Regions from separate parts of the Enterococcus faecalis genome, predicted to be linked through region 1. Evidence: predicted binding sites of a transcription regulator. Region 1 holds the regulator's gene; each other region holds the start of a gene.

Region 1 (3,087 bases):
ATGTTTACAAACATTCAAGCACCATGGGCTACGCCCTTTCTGTTTTCGGGCTTTTTAGTGGGAAAATGGCAAGGTGCAGTGACGCAAGTTTTAGCTGTTGCCGCTAGTGTCGTTATTTATTATCCATTTGTAAAAGCCTTAGATCGACAATATCAAAAAGAAGAAGCCCATGAAGTACCAGAAACATTGTAGAGAAAGAGGAGTGAAGGAAATGCATGTTGAGAATGATAAAAATATTTGCTGTGAAGTGGAAAAAGGAATGGAAAAAATGTATCATCCGATGGTGCCCGAGTTGGTTCAAACCTCTTCCTTTTATTTTCCAACTTACGAAGAATTTATGGCAGCGAGTATAGATGAAAAAAATAATTATGTTTACACACGTGGCACCAACCCCACAACAGAAATTTTAGAGAAAAAAATTGCTCGTTTGGAACGTGGAGAAAAATGTAAAGTTTTTGCCTCAGGAATGGGCGCTATTTCGGCAACGCTGTTTACGTTGCTCCAACAAGGTGATCATGTTTTAATGGTCAACACAATTTATGGAGAATCTGTTTCGTTTGTGCAATATTTAGAGAAATTTGGCGTATCCTTGACCAAAGTAGACGTTGCAGAAACAGAAGAACTTTTTCAATTTGTTCAGGAAAACACCAAAGTCATTTACTTTGAAAGTCCGTCCTCACAAAAGTTTGAACTGCTAGATTTAGAAAAAATAACTGCGTTAGCACAAAAAATCGGCGCATACACTGTCATTGATAACACGTGGGCGTCACCGTTATTTCAGCATCCTTTATGCCATAATGTGGACCTGGTGATTCATTCTTGTTCCAAATATATTGGTGGTCATTCGGATATTGTAGCAGGGGCTGTCATTGGCAAAGCAGCGCTTGTAGATCAAATTTTTGAACATGGTCATCAAGCTTTAGGCGCAGTCAATAGTCCCTTCAATTCTTGGTTAGCGTTACGAGGTATTCGTACCATGCCCGTTCGGTTGGCGCATCAGTCTCAAGCCATCCAAACGGTGCTGTTGGCTTTGCAAAAGGATCCGCGAATCAGCCGCTTATATCATCCTTTTGTAGGAAATCAACAACAACAAGCGTTAGCAGAAAAATATTTAACAGGTTATGGCTCATTGTTTGCGATTGATTTAAAAGATACCGATTTTGAACGTTTGAAAACATTTGTGAACGCATTGACGCTGGTCACAATTGGGGTCAGTTGGGGTGGCTTTGAAAGTTTGGCCTTGCCTGTATTCAAAGGCAATAACTTGGCGGCTGTTCAGAAAAGAGGCTTGTCGCCAGCGCACATTCGCATGTACGTTGGTTTGGAAGAGCCAACATCTATTATCGAAGATATTCAACAAGCCTTGGATCAAGCCTATGGCGAAGAATCGCTTTTGTGAGACATTAAGGCGGAGCCATTGTCTGCCTGTGATTCAATAACATATTTTCAATTTTAGGAGGGGAACTTAAATCAGTTTGACTGAGGTTGCTCCTCCTGTTTTGCATTTTTTTATTAAAGTCAAAGCGTTCCTCTTTATTTAATAGGCAAAGTTCGATATAATAATGGTCAATATTAGTCAAGAGAGAAGAAGGATGGAAGACTATGAGTAATCAAAATACGTCAGATTTAATCGAGGCTTATTTAAAAAAGATTTTAGAAGAAAGTAATAAAATTGAAATCCGTCGGGCGGAAATGGCTAATTTATTTAATTGCGTTCCTTCACAAATTAACTATGTAATTAATACACGTTTTACCATCCAACGAGGCTACGCAGTTGAAAGTAAACGTGGTGGAGGCGGCTATATTCGCATTGTCAAAGTACAAATTTCAGATAACGATCAATTACTAAAACAAATGGATCAATTGATTGGCGCAACCTTAACAGAAAAAGATGCGCTAACATTTATTCAAACATTGTATGAAGAAGAAGTGATTACGAAAAAGGAAGGCAATTTAATGCTAGCTGCTTTAAGTAAAAGCACATTGAATGGTCTGGGGAATCACGAAGATTTTCTAAGAGCTCAAATAATGCGTTCATTTTTAGAGCGCTTGAGCTATGAGGAGGAATAACTATGGATGAACTATTTACAGAAAGTGCGAAAGCCGTACTGGCGATTGCCCAAGAAGAAGCGAAGTATTTTCGTCACCAATCCGTCGGTTCTGAGCATTTATTATTAGCACTCGTTTTAGAACCAAATGGGATTGCCGGAAAAACATTACGACAATTGAATACTGACACAGAAGACATCCGTGAAGAAATTGAGCATTTAAGTGGCTATGGCACCATGCAAAGTCCAATGGGAAATAACAACTTATACTTACCTTATTCACCAAGAGCCAAACAAATCTTTGCCTATGCTGGAGATGAAGCGAAGCGCTTAGGGGCTCAAAAGATTGGTACCGAGCATTTATTATTAGGCTTGTTAAGAGACGAAGAAATTTTAGCGTCTAGAATTTTAGTGAATTTAGGATTAAGCTTATCCAAAATGCGTCAATTATTATTGAAAAAAATGGGCGTTTCCGAACCCAATGGCGCACAACGTCGTCGGAATGGTCAAAGTAAAAATGCGCCACAAGGGACGCCAACATTGGATTCTTTAGCAAGAGATTTAACCAAGTTAGCACGAGAACAAAGCTTGGATCCAGTAGTTGGTCGCGGGACCGAAGTCCGTCGTTTGATCCAAATTTTGAGTCGCCGTACCAAAAACAATCCTGTCTTAGTCGGTGAACCAGGTGTTGGGAAAACAGCGATAGCAGAAGGCTTAGCCCAGAAAATTGTCAACCGGGAAGTCCCTGAAGATATGCAAGGCAAACGTTTAATGATGCTAGACATGGGTGCCTTGGTTGCTGGAACCAAATATCGAGGTGAGTTCGAAGATCGCTTGAAAAAAGTTGTCGATGAAATCTATCAAGATGGACAAGTCATTTTATTTATCGACGAATTGCATACCTTGATCGGTGCTGGCGGTGCAGAAGGGGCGATTGATGCTTCAAATATTTTAAAACCTGCTTTAGCACGTGGCGAGTTGCAAACAATTGGTGCGACAACTCTGGATGAATACCAAAAATATATTGAAAAAGATGCCG
Region 2 (3,087 bases), 840 kb from region 1:
GAATATTCACGCCGTGGTGAATTTCAAATCGTTCTTTTAAGCCACGCAAAATAGAAATTGTATCTTCTACTGTTGGTTCTTTGACTAATACTTTTTGGAAACGACGTTCTAAGGCTTTATCTTTTTCCATATATTGGCGATATTCATCAAGCGTTGTGGCACCGATTAAATGCAATTCACCACGTGCTAGCATCGGTTTTAATAAATTCCCGGCGTCCATACTGCCTTCAGTTTTACCAGCTCCGACGATATTATGAATTTCATCAATGAATAAAATGATTTTGCCATCACTTTTTTTCACTTCTTTTAAAACAGCTTTTAACCGTTCTTCAAATTCGCCACGGAATTTTGCTCCCGCAATTAAGGCACCCATATCTAAAGAAAAAATGGTTTTATCTTTTAAGTTTTCGGGAACATCTTTACGAACGATTCGTTGTGCTAATCCTTCAACAATCGCTGTTTTACCAACACCTGGTTCACCAATTAAGACTGGATTATTTTTAGTTTTTCTTGATAAAATCCGAATAACGTCACGAATTTCTTCGTCACGACCAATGATTGGATCTTGTTTTCCTGCTTTTACTTGTTGTACTAAGTCAACACCGTATTTTTCTAGTGCTTTATATTGTTCTTCCTGGTTTTGAGAAGTCACACGATCTCCTCCTCTCATCTCTTCAATATTTTTTCTTAACTCTTTTTCCGTAATGCCTTGTTGCATTAAATATTTTGTTAAACGATAATTTTTCAATTTCATTAAAGCTAAAAGTACAATTTCGGTTGATAAAAATTCATCTTGGAATTCTTCTCGAAGTGAATCAGCTTCTTGCAATAAATGGAACAAATTTTGACTTAAATTTTGACCATATTGCACATTACCGCCCGCCACACTTGGATATTCATCTAACGCGTTATCTACTTCTCGTTCAAATGCGTCAACATCTAAACCAGCATCTGTGTAAAAATTACGTCCAAAATGGTTTGGTTGAAGAAAAATTTTCCATAAATGTGCGATATCAATTTCTTGATGTTGCCGTGTCACCGCAACTTTTTGAGCTTCAGCAATCGCCTCTTGTAGCGTGGTTGTCATTTTTTCAATATTCATAAACGATCCCTCCCGTTTATTGTTTTGTCTTTTTTATTTTAACATTCTTTACAATTATTATTATCCGACTTTTGATGGATTTCTTCAAAAGTTAAGGTATTCGTAAACCTTATAAATTTATTATACTCTATTGGTCAGTAAAGGTCAATAAGCAAATTGACCTTTTTTGACCTTTTTGATAAAAAAAACCTAAAACAACTAAATATCACTGTTTTAGGGCTTTTTCGCAATCACAACTAGTTTGACCAACTCTTTATTGCTTTGATTTATTAAAAATAAAGTTTTAACGTAAGATACTTTTTATCGGCATAGCTAACCAAAATAGCCAAACTGGTTATCGCTAAAAATAATTCGTACTCATAACCACTAAAACCACTTGCCAAACCAAAAGAAAAAATAGCTCCGACTAAAACTGCTATGAATCCTACTGATACCAAAGGAATTAAAAAGCCAATAATCATAAATAATCCACCAATTAATTCAATTGCCGCTACACCATACACGAAAAGGCTTGGCAAACCAATACTAGCAAAAAACGCTAAAGTATCTTCTAATGACGTTACTTTCATCACTCCATGAATTAGCATCGTCACCCCTAGCCAAATTCTAATCACTTGAATGCCTCGTTGTTGTTTATCCATGCTTCTCCTCCTTTGTTTGCATTAAATAGCTAATGTAACTATTTAAGTTACATTATAAAGGATAAATCGAAAAAAGTATAGAAAAAAACAAACGTATTTAACAATACGTTTGTTTTTTAATCCTTCAGTTTATAACATTATAAGAGAAAAGCGAGAAGAATCATCCTTCTTCTCGCTTTCTTGTTATCCTAAACCAACACGTTCAAAAATCGTGTCAACGTTTTTTAAATGATAATGGTAATCAAAGGCATCATCTAGCTCTTCTTTTGATAAGACAGATGTAATTTTTTCATCCGCATCTAGCAACGGACGGAACGCCGTTTGATGATCCCATGCGTAAGCTGTTTTTGGTTGGACCAGATCATACGCTTCTTCACGTGTCATGCCGTGGTCAATCAATTTTAATAAGACACGTTGGCTGTAAATTAGTCCATAGGTCGCATCCATGTTACGTTTCATATTTTCTGGGAAGACCGTTAAGTTTTTGACAATATTACCAAAACGATTCAACATGTAATTTAGCAAAATCGTCGTATCGGGAATAATAATCCGTTCAGCAGACGAGTGAGAAATATCTCGTTCATGCCATAAACTCACATTTTCAAAGGCAGTAATGACATGACCACGAATCACACGTGCCAAACCAGTCATATTTTCAGAACCAATTGGATTCCGTTTATGCGGCATTGCCGAAGATCCTTTTTGTCCTTTTGCAAAAAATTCTTCTACTTCACGCGTTTCTGATTTTTGTAGACCACGAATTTCTGTTGCAAATTTTTCAATACTTGTCGCAATTAATGCCATGGCAGAAACATATTCTGCATGTAAATCACGTGGTAAAACTTGTGTCGAAATCTCTTGAGCACGGATCCCCAAATGTTCGCAAACATATTCTTCAACAAATGGTGAAATATTGGCAAAGGTACCTACGGCTCCACTGATTTTACCTGCTTCGACACCTTTGGCTGCATGTTCAAAACGTTCAATGTTGCGTTTCATTTCAGAATACCACAACGCTAATTTCAAACCAAATGTAGTCGGTTCTGCATGAACGCCATGCGTTCTTCCCATCATGACCGTATGTTTATACTCTTTGGCTTTGGCTCCGACAATCTCCGTAAATGTTTGTAAATCTTTCCGTAAAATATCATTCGCCTGTTTCAATAGATAACCATAGGCAGTATCCACAACATCTGTGCTGGTTAACCCATAGTGCACCCATTTTCGCTCTTCACCAAGCGTTTCTGAAACGGCACGAGTAAAAGCGACAACATCATGACGTGTTTCTGCTTCAATTTCTAAAATACGTGCAACATCAAATGATGCATTTTCTCGGATTTTTTG
Region 3 (3,087 bases), 610 kb from region 1:
GGTTAAGGAATTCGGGGGTGAAGAAGTTGTTCAATTGACCTAAAACGGATTTAGTCACACCTTCACGGGCAGCACCGAAGCCAACGTTGGCTTCCACAGCTCCTGTTCCAGCATTACTTGTCATGATAATGATGGTGTCTTTAAAGCTGACTGTACGACCTTGTGCATCTGTTAAACGACCATCGTCGAGAATTTGTAAAAACATGTGTAAAACATCAGGATGCGCTTTTTCAATTTCATCCAATAAAATTAAACTATAAGGATTACGACGGACTTTTTCTGTGAGTTGTCCAGCTTCGTCATACCCAACATAGCCTGGAGGAGAACCAATCAGTTTAGAAACACTGTGTTTTTCCATATACTCACTCATATCAAAACGAACCATCGAATCTTCTGAACCGAATAGCTCAAAAGCTAATTGTTTTGCTAATTCTGTTTTACCAACGCCTGTTGGCCCTACAAATAAGAAGGAACCAATTGGGCGGTTTTGTTTGCCTAGGCCTACACGATTGCGACGAATCGCTTTAGCTACTTTATCGACGGCATCATCTTGTCCGACAACATGAGCTTTTAAGTCAACAGCTAAATTTTTCAATTGGGTTTGTTCTTTTTCTTTTAAGTCACCGACAGGAATGCCAGTTTTTTGTTCCACAATGGCTTCAATATCTTTTTCAGTGATGACGGGTGTTTCTTCATCGCTGATTTGTTTTTCTTTCATTGCTTGTAATTTATTGATTTGATCACGATAATAAGCCGCTTTTTCAAAATCTTCTTCTGCGGAAGCTTGTTGTTTTTGTTGTTCCGCTTCTGCTAATTTTTTATCAATTGTTTTTGGATCGACGAGTTGGATAGTTAGATTCATTTTTGAACCAGATTCATCTAACAAGTCAATCGCTTTATCTGGTAAAAAGCGATCTTGAATGTAACGATTGGATAAGTTTGCTGCTGCGTTAATCGCTTCATCTGTATATTTAACATGATGATAATCTTCATAACGTTTTTGCAAACCATGTAAAATCGTTATGGTTTCGGCAACGGTTGGCTCATCTACTTGGACTGGTTGCATCCGACGTTCTAAGGCAGCATCTTTTTCAATAATACGGTACTCATTTAAAGTTGTGGCACCGACTAATTGTAATTCACCACGTGCTAAGGCTGGTTTTAAAATATTGCCAGCATCCATGTTGCCATCACCAGCAGCACCAGCACCCACAATTTCATGGACTTCATCAATAAATAAAATGACATTTTCAGCTTCAGTGATTTCTTCAATCAATTTTTGCATCCGTTCTTCAAATTGTCCGCGAATACCAGTTCCTTGAACAAGTGAAACCACATCTAAACGAATGACTTCTTTGTCCAATAATTTTTGGGGCACATCGCCATCGACAATTTTTTGGGCTAAACCTTCGACAACGGCTGTTTTACCAACACCTGGTTCACCGATTAAAACGGGGTTGTTTTTTGTACGGCGATTTAAGATTTCAATGACACGCTTAATTTCTTGGTCACGTCCTACCACAGGATCGATATCTCCTTGGCGTGCCGCTTCGGTGATGTTAATCCCATACTCGCCTAGTAAACCTTGACCAGCGCCAGCGCCTCCGCGAGGGGGTTGACCTCCATTACCACCATCACCAAATTGAGTGGGTGGTGTTTGTTGTTCATAAGGATTACCTTGTTGCATTTGGCGAGAAAGAGAACGATATAAATCGTCTAAACTCCCAAAGCCAAAAGGGTCTTGTCCCATATTTTGAGGGGAATTATTTGCTTGATTTTTTAATTTTTGATAGCAGCTTTGGCAATAGTCCAGTTGTTTTCTTTGACCATTCACATTTGCATATAAATGAATTGTTGCTTCATTTTGTTGACAATTTTGACAAATCATTGAATGAAACACATCCTTTCAAAATAACTGAGGCCAGAAAAATAGCTGTTTGCTCTATTATTTCTAGTAAACAGACCATTTTTCCTCAAACCAGCCAAGTACTAGATAGCAAGAATAAATTCTGTCTATAAAATCACTTGACCATTTTTGACCTTTGAGGTTATTATAGCATTTTTTGTAAGAGAATCAAGTAAAAGACCTTGTTTAAAAAAAGGCAAAGATTCGATTTTTTTACAGACAATTGCGCCATTTTCAAGTAAACTATAAGAGTTGATATTTAAGAGAAAGAGTGGTGAAATCAATGGCTGAAAATCCTTTTGTAGAAAAAATTGCTTCATTAAAAGCTGGAGAAATCTCTGAATTAATCGTGGAGCAAAATGAATTTTTCCAATTTCGTGATGCTTGGATTTCTTTGCCTGACCGCGCGGAAATTGTTGGAGAAGCGGGGTTAAATGGACGAATCATTTATCGTTACCAAAAAGAGGAAGAATAGTCAGTGCAAAACATCACGAAATTTAAGCAAAAAGTGTTGTGTAAGATAGAAAAAAATGGTAATCTTAGAAACTGAAAGGGTCTTTTTTCGAGTAGACGTTTGATTTTAGCGTATCAAGAAAGGAAAACCCTAACATAAAAATTTTTTATTTACGAAGGAGACCGATTTATATGGAAAAGAAAGAATTTCACATTGTAGCAGAAACAGGAATTCACGCACGTCCAGCTACTTTATTAGTACAAACTGCAAGCAAATTTAACTCAGATATTAACTTAGAATACAAAGGTAAATCTGTTAACTTAAAATCAATCATGGGCGTTATGTCTTTAGGCGTTGGTCAAGGTTCTGACGTAACAATCACTGTTGATGGTGCTGACGAAGCTGAAGGAATGGCAGCAATCGTTGAAACATTACAAAAAGAAGGATTGGCTGAATAATGTCTGAGATGCTAAAAGGGATTGCCGCAAGTGATGGCGTTGCTGTTGCTAAAGCTTACCTGCTAGTTCAACCTGACTTGTCTTTCAACAAAACTTCCGTAGAAGATACTGATGCAGAAGCAACTCGCTTAGACGATGCTTTAGCAAAATCTACTGAAGAGTTGCAAGCAATTCGCGACAAAGCAGCTCAAAGCCTTGGTGAAGCAGAAGCGCAAGTTTTCGATGCTCATTTAATGGTTTTATCTGACCCAGAAATGGTTGGTCAAATC
Region 4 (3,087 bases), 670 kb from region 1:
AGATGCTATTCATAATTTTCTTAGTTTTGTTCTATAAGCTGAATAGTTTAGCCTGTTTATTTCAACAATATTTGACGTTAGTCAGCCGTTTCGTTATAGTTAAAGAAAAGGCTTTTTGGTAGGAGTGAATACGATGAATGAGTGGCCCCATCAGTTAATGACGCTTTTAACCCCACTTTTTGAGCTATGTATTTTAGGACTGAATGTTTTTTCGATTATTGTTTTAGTTTGGGGTGTTTGTTTAGCAGGAAAAGATTTCATTAAAAGTGAACGACAAAATCAAAGCCGCTTTACCTTAACCAAAATGAATACGTTCATCAAAAACTTCCTTGGTAGCTACATTCTGTTAAGTTTAGAAATTTTAATTGCTGCTGATATTATTGAATCCATTGTCAAACCAACTTTTCAAGATATTTTGAAATTGGCAACCTTGGTGATCATCCGTACAGTTATTTCTTATTTCTTACATAAAGAAATTGAAGACACTATGACCGATATGGAACAACAAGAAAAAGAACCAGATACCCAAAAAAATTAGCGGGTACGCTGGTTCTTTTTTATTTAATCGCTTTAAAATAATGAAGTGGTTCGTTAGACAAACGCTGCATTTTACGTTTTTTATCTTCAATAATTGCTAAAATCTCGTCTGAAAAATTTTCCAAAATAACACGGCCGCCTTTATAGGTGTGACCACCCATTTCAGCAACTTCGCTGGCCGTCAAAATGACTTTACGATGCGCAATTTTTTTGAAAAATTCTTCAATTAAGTACGTCGGTAAGTAAAAATTATTTTGAGCAGAAAATGATTCCAAATAAATAAAATCATCGATGCTGATGAAACAATCATCCATCGATAAGTATTCAATTGATCTGTCTATATATAATTCACGCTTTTGTAAAATTTCTTTGACTTTTTTATTTAATAAATTCAATGATTCAATTTCTTTAACCAAATGTTCTAGTTCACGATAACGTACTTCTTTTCGCTCTTTGTAAGATGAATGTAAGGCGGCACTTGCTGTGACTATTAGCGCACCGACGATTACACCGACCATTCCGGCGATAAAAACAAACATATTTTTCCCCTCGCTCTTTTCTAATTTTCCATTTTAGTATAACATAATCCAAAAGTTTCGGATAAAAAATGACACAAAATTTTTCAAGCGACTTCGTTGACCTTTATTGACCAAAGAGGTATACTTTTCATAGGCATTCAAAGTGCTTTGTGATAGAATGACTTTAAAAGTTTCTTTATATAGGAGGATTTACTTATGAATTTAATTCCAACAGTTATTGAACAATCATCTCGCGGTGAACGTGCTTATGACATTTACTCTCGTTTATTAAAAGACCGCATCATTATGCTAAGCGGCCCTATCGATGATAATGTGGCAAACTCAGTGATTGCACAGTTATTATTCTTAGATGCCCAAGATTCAGAAAAAGACATTTACTTGTACATTAACTCTCCTGGTGGCAGCGTTTCTGCAGGTTTAGCGATTTTCGATACCATGAATTTCGTTAAAGCGGATGTCCAAACGATCGTATTAGGAATGGCGGCTTCAATGGGTAGCTTCTTATTAACAGCTGGTCAAAAAGGCAAACGTTTCGCTTTACCAAATGCGGAAATCATGATTCACCAACCACTTGGTGGCGCTCAAGGGCAAGCAACAGAAATTGAAATTGCTGCTCGTCACATTTTAGACACTCGTCAACGTTTAAATTCAATTTTAGCTGAACGAACTGGCCAACCAATTGAAGTGATTGAACGTGATACCGATCGTGATAACTATATGACTGCCGAACAAGCAAAAGAATATGGTTTAATCGATGAAGTAATGGAAAATAGTAGCGCCTTAAATTAAAAATAAAAAAAATGGAAACAGCGACAGTCGCTGTTTCCATTTTTTTATTTTTCAATGTATCCTCGTAATTCTTCTTCAGTGACACTTTCGTCAAAGATATGCTCACCAATGATGATCGTTGGTACAAATTGAATGTGAGCCGCATTGGCTTCAGCAATCACTGCGGAAACAAGCGTTGCATCTTTTTGTTCTTTTAAGCCCAGATTTTTTTCAGCATACGTCGCTACTTCTTCTAAGGTTAAGTTTCCCCATTCATCTTGCGTAGCAAACATTTTATGCAATGCTGACAGTGCTTGTTCAGGCGCTGAATAGTCAATGTAGTGATGCATCACATTGCCGCGTTGTAAACTTTCTTTTTCTTTATCAAACAACTTAATGATACGTTCAACTTTACCACTTTTGACAGATTGTGCTAACAGTTCCTCAGACTCTTCAAACCATTTTCTGCAATAAGGACAGCGAACATTGATAAATTCTATCATTTTGACAGGGGCATTGCTCTCACCAATGTGAAGCCCTGTTTCTGCGTTAACTTTTGTTGCATCAATTACTGAAATATCCATAAAAAAACCTCATCCTTTCAAACCTTTATTTCTCTTTTAGTATACCGTTTTTCAATAAAAAAATCATAAGACACGAATTCAAATTTTCTGAATTCGTGCCTCTGTTCACTTTTTTAACGATTAATCGAACGAGCCATTCTAGCAACAGTATGTCTTTTCCCACGTATCGCATCAGAAAGCTCTTTAATATTTTCAATACCAACTAAGCCCATATTGGCATCGCCAATATGTTGAATATCTACGCCTAAAATTTTATTTCTAATGCCGATTGCTTGGATAACTTCAGGTTGAGCACTTTCTTGTGAAGTTCCAATGGCACTCATAACTAATTTTCCTTTTGAATGTGCAAAATCCACAACTTCTTTGACTTGTTGATCATCGATGCCCCAAACCGTGCCGACTGCTGGGACTAAGACAATATCAGCGCCCGCTTCAATAAATTGTTCAGCTGATTTTAAACTGACCACTGGTTCATCTACGCCTGAACTGTGCATTTTTCCGGCAATAATGATGCCATCAAAATGTTTTTTGGCTAAGGCCACGTTCTTAGCAATCAAGTCGTTGGTCACGCCAGTTCCTGGATTACCTGTCAATAAGATAAAATCCAAACCCAGTTCATTGGCTTTTTTGAAAGTAGCTGCTGATGCTTTTCTACCTGG

Evidence for each region. Region 1 encodes CtsR, which represses protease genes until heat stress. Its sites were predicted from a motif close to TTGGTCAAAAAAGGTCAAANA; they were not measured.
Region 2: a site for CtsR is predicted at 1,256-1,276, ahead of clpB (ATP-dependent chaperone ClpB). Genes of this name have one in related genera too.
Region 3: a site for CtsR is predicted at 2,023-2,043, ahead of PYW42_RS02795 (ATP-dependent Clp protease ATP-binding subunit). Genes of this name have one in related genera too.
Region 4: a site for CtsR is predicted at 1,170-1,190, ahead of clpP (ATP-dependent Clp endopeptidase proteolytic subunit ClpP). Genes of this name have one in related genera too.

What each region holds. Positions count from the first base shown of each region.
Region 1 covers NZ_CP118962.1:2,808,192-2,811,278, reverse strand. Annotated here, with positions in the region: gene PYW42_RS13850 (PTS sugar transporter subunit IIC) at 1-192, shown strand, start outside; gene PYW42_RS13845 (aminotransferase class I/II-fold pyridoxal phosphate-dependent enzyme) at 170-1,399, shown strand; gene PYW42_RS13840 (CtsR family transcriptional regulator) at 1,603-2,070, shown strand; gene PYW42_RS13835 (ATP-dependent Clp protease ATP-binding subunit) at 2,073-3,087, shown strand, end outside.
Region 2 covers NZ_CP118962.1:1,968,024-1,971,110, forward strand. Annotated here, with positions in the region: gene clpB (ATP-dependent chaperone ClpB) at 1-1,102, opposite strand, end outside; gene PYW42_RS09760 (DoxX family protein) at 1,372-1,743, opposite strand; gene purB (adenylosuccinate lyase) at 1,927-3,087, opposite strand, start outside.
Region 3 covers NZ_CP118962.1:547,015-550,101, forward strand. Annotated here, with positions in the region: gene PYW42_RS02795 (ATP-dependent Clp protease ATP-binding subunit) at 1-1,888, opposite strand, end outside; gene PYW42_RS02800 (hypothetical protein) at 2,190-2,381, shown strand; gene PYW42_RS02805 (phosphocarrier protein HPr) at 2,552-2,818, shown strand; gene ptsP (phosphoenolpyruvate--protein phosphotransferase) at 2,818-3,087, shown strand, end outside.
Region 4 covers NZ_CP118962.1:615,741-618,827, reverse strand. Annotated here, with positions in the region: gene PYW42_RS03100 (DUF1622 domain-containing protein) at 134-538, shown strand; gene PYW42_RS03095 (hypothetical protein) at 558-1,076, opposite strand; gene clpP (ATP-dependent Clp endopeptidase proteolytic subunit ClpP) at 1,272-1,865, shown strand; gene PYW42_RS03085 (DsbA family protein) at 1,910-2,428, opposite strand; gene PYW42_RS03080 (DUF7916 family protein) at 2,542-3,087, opposite strand, start outside.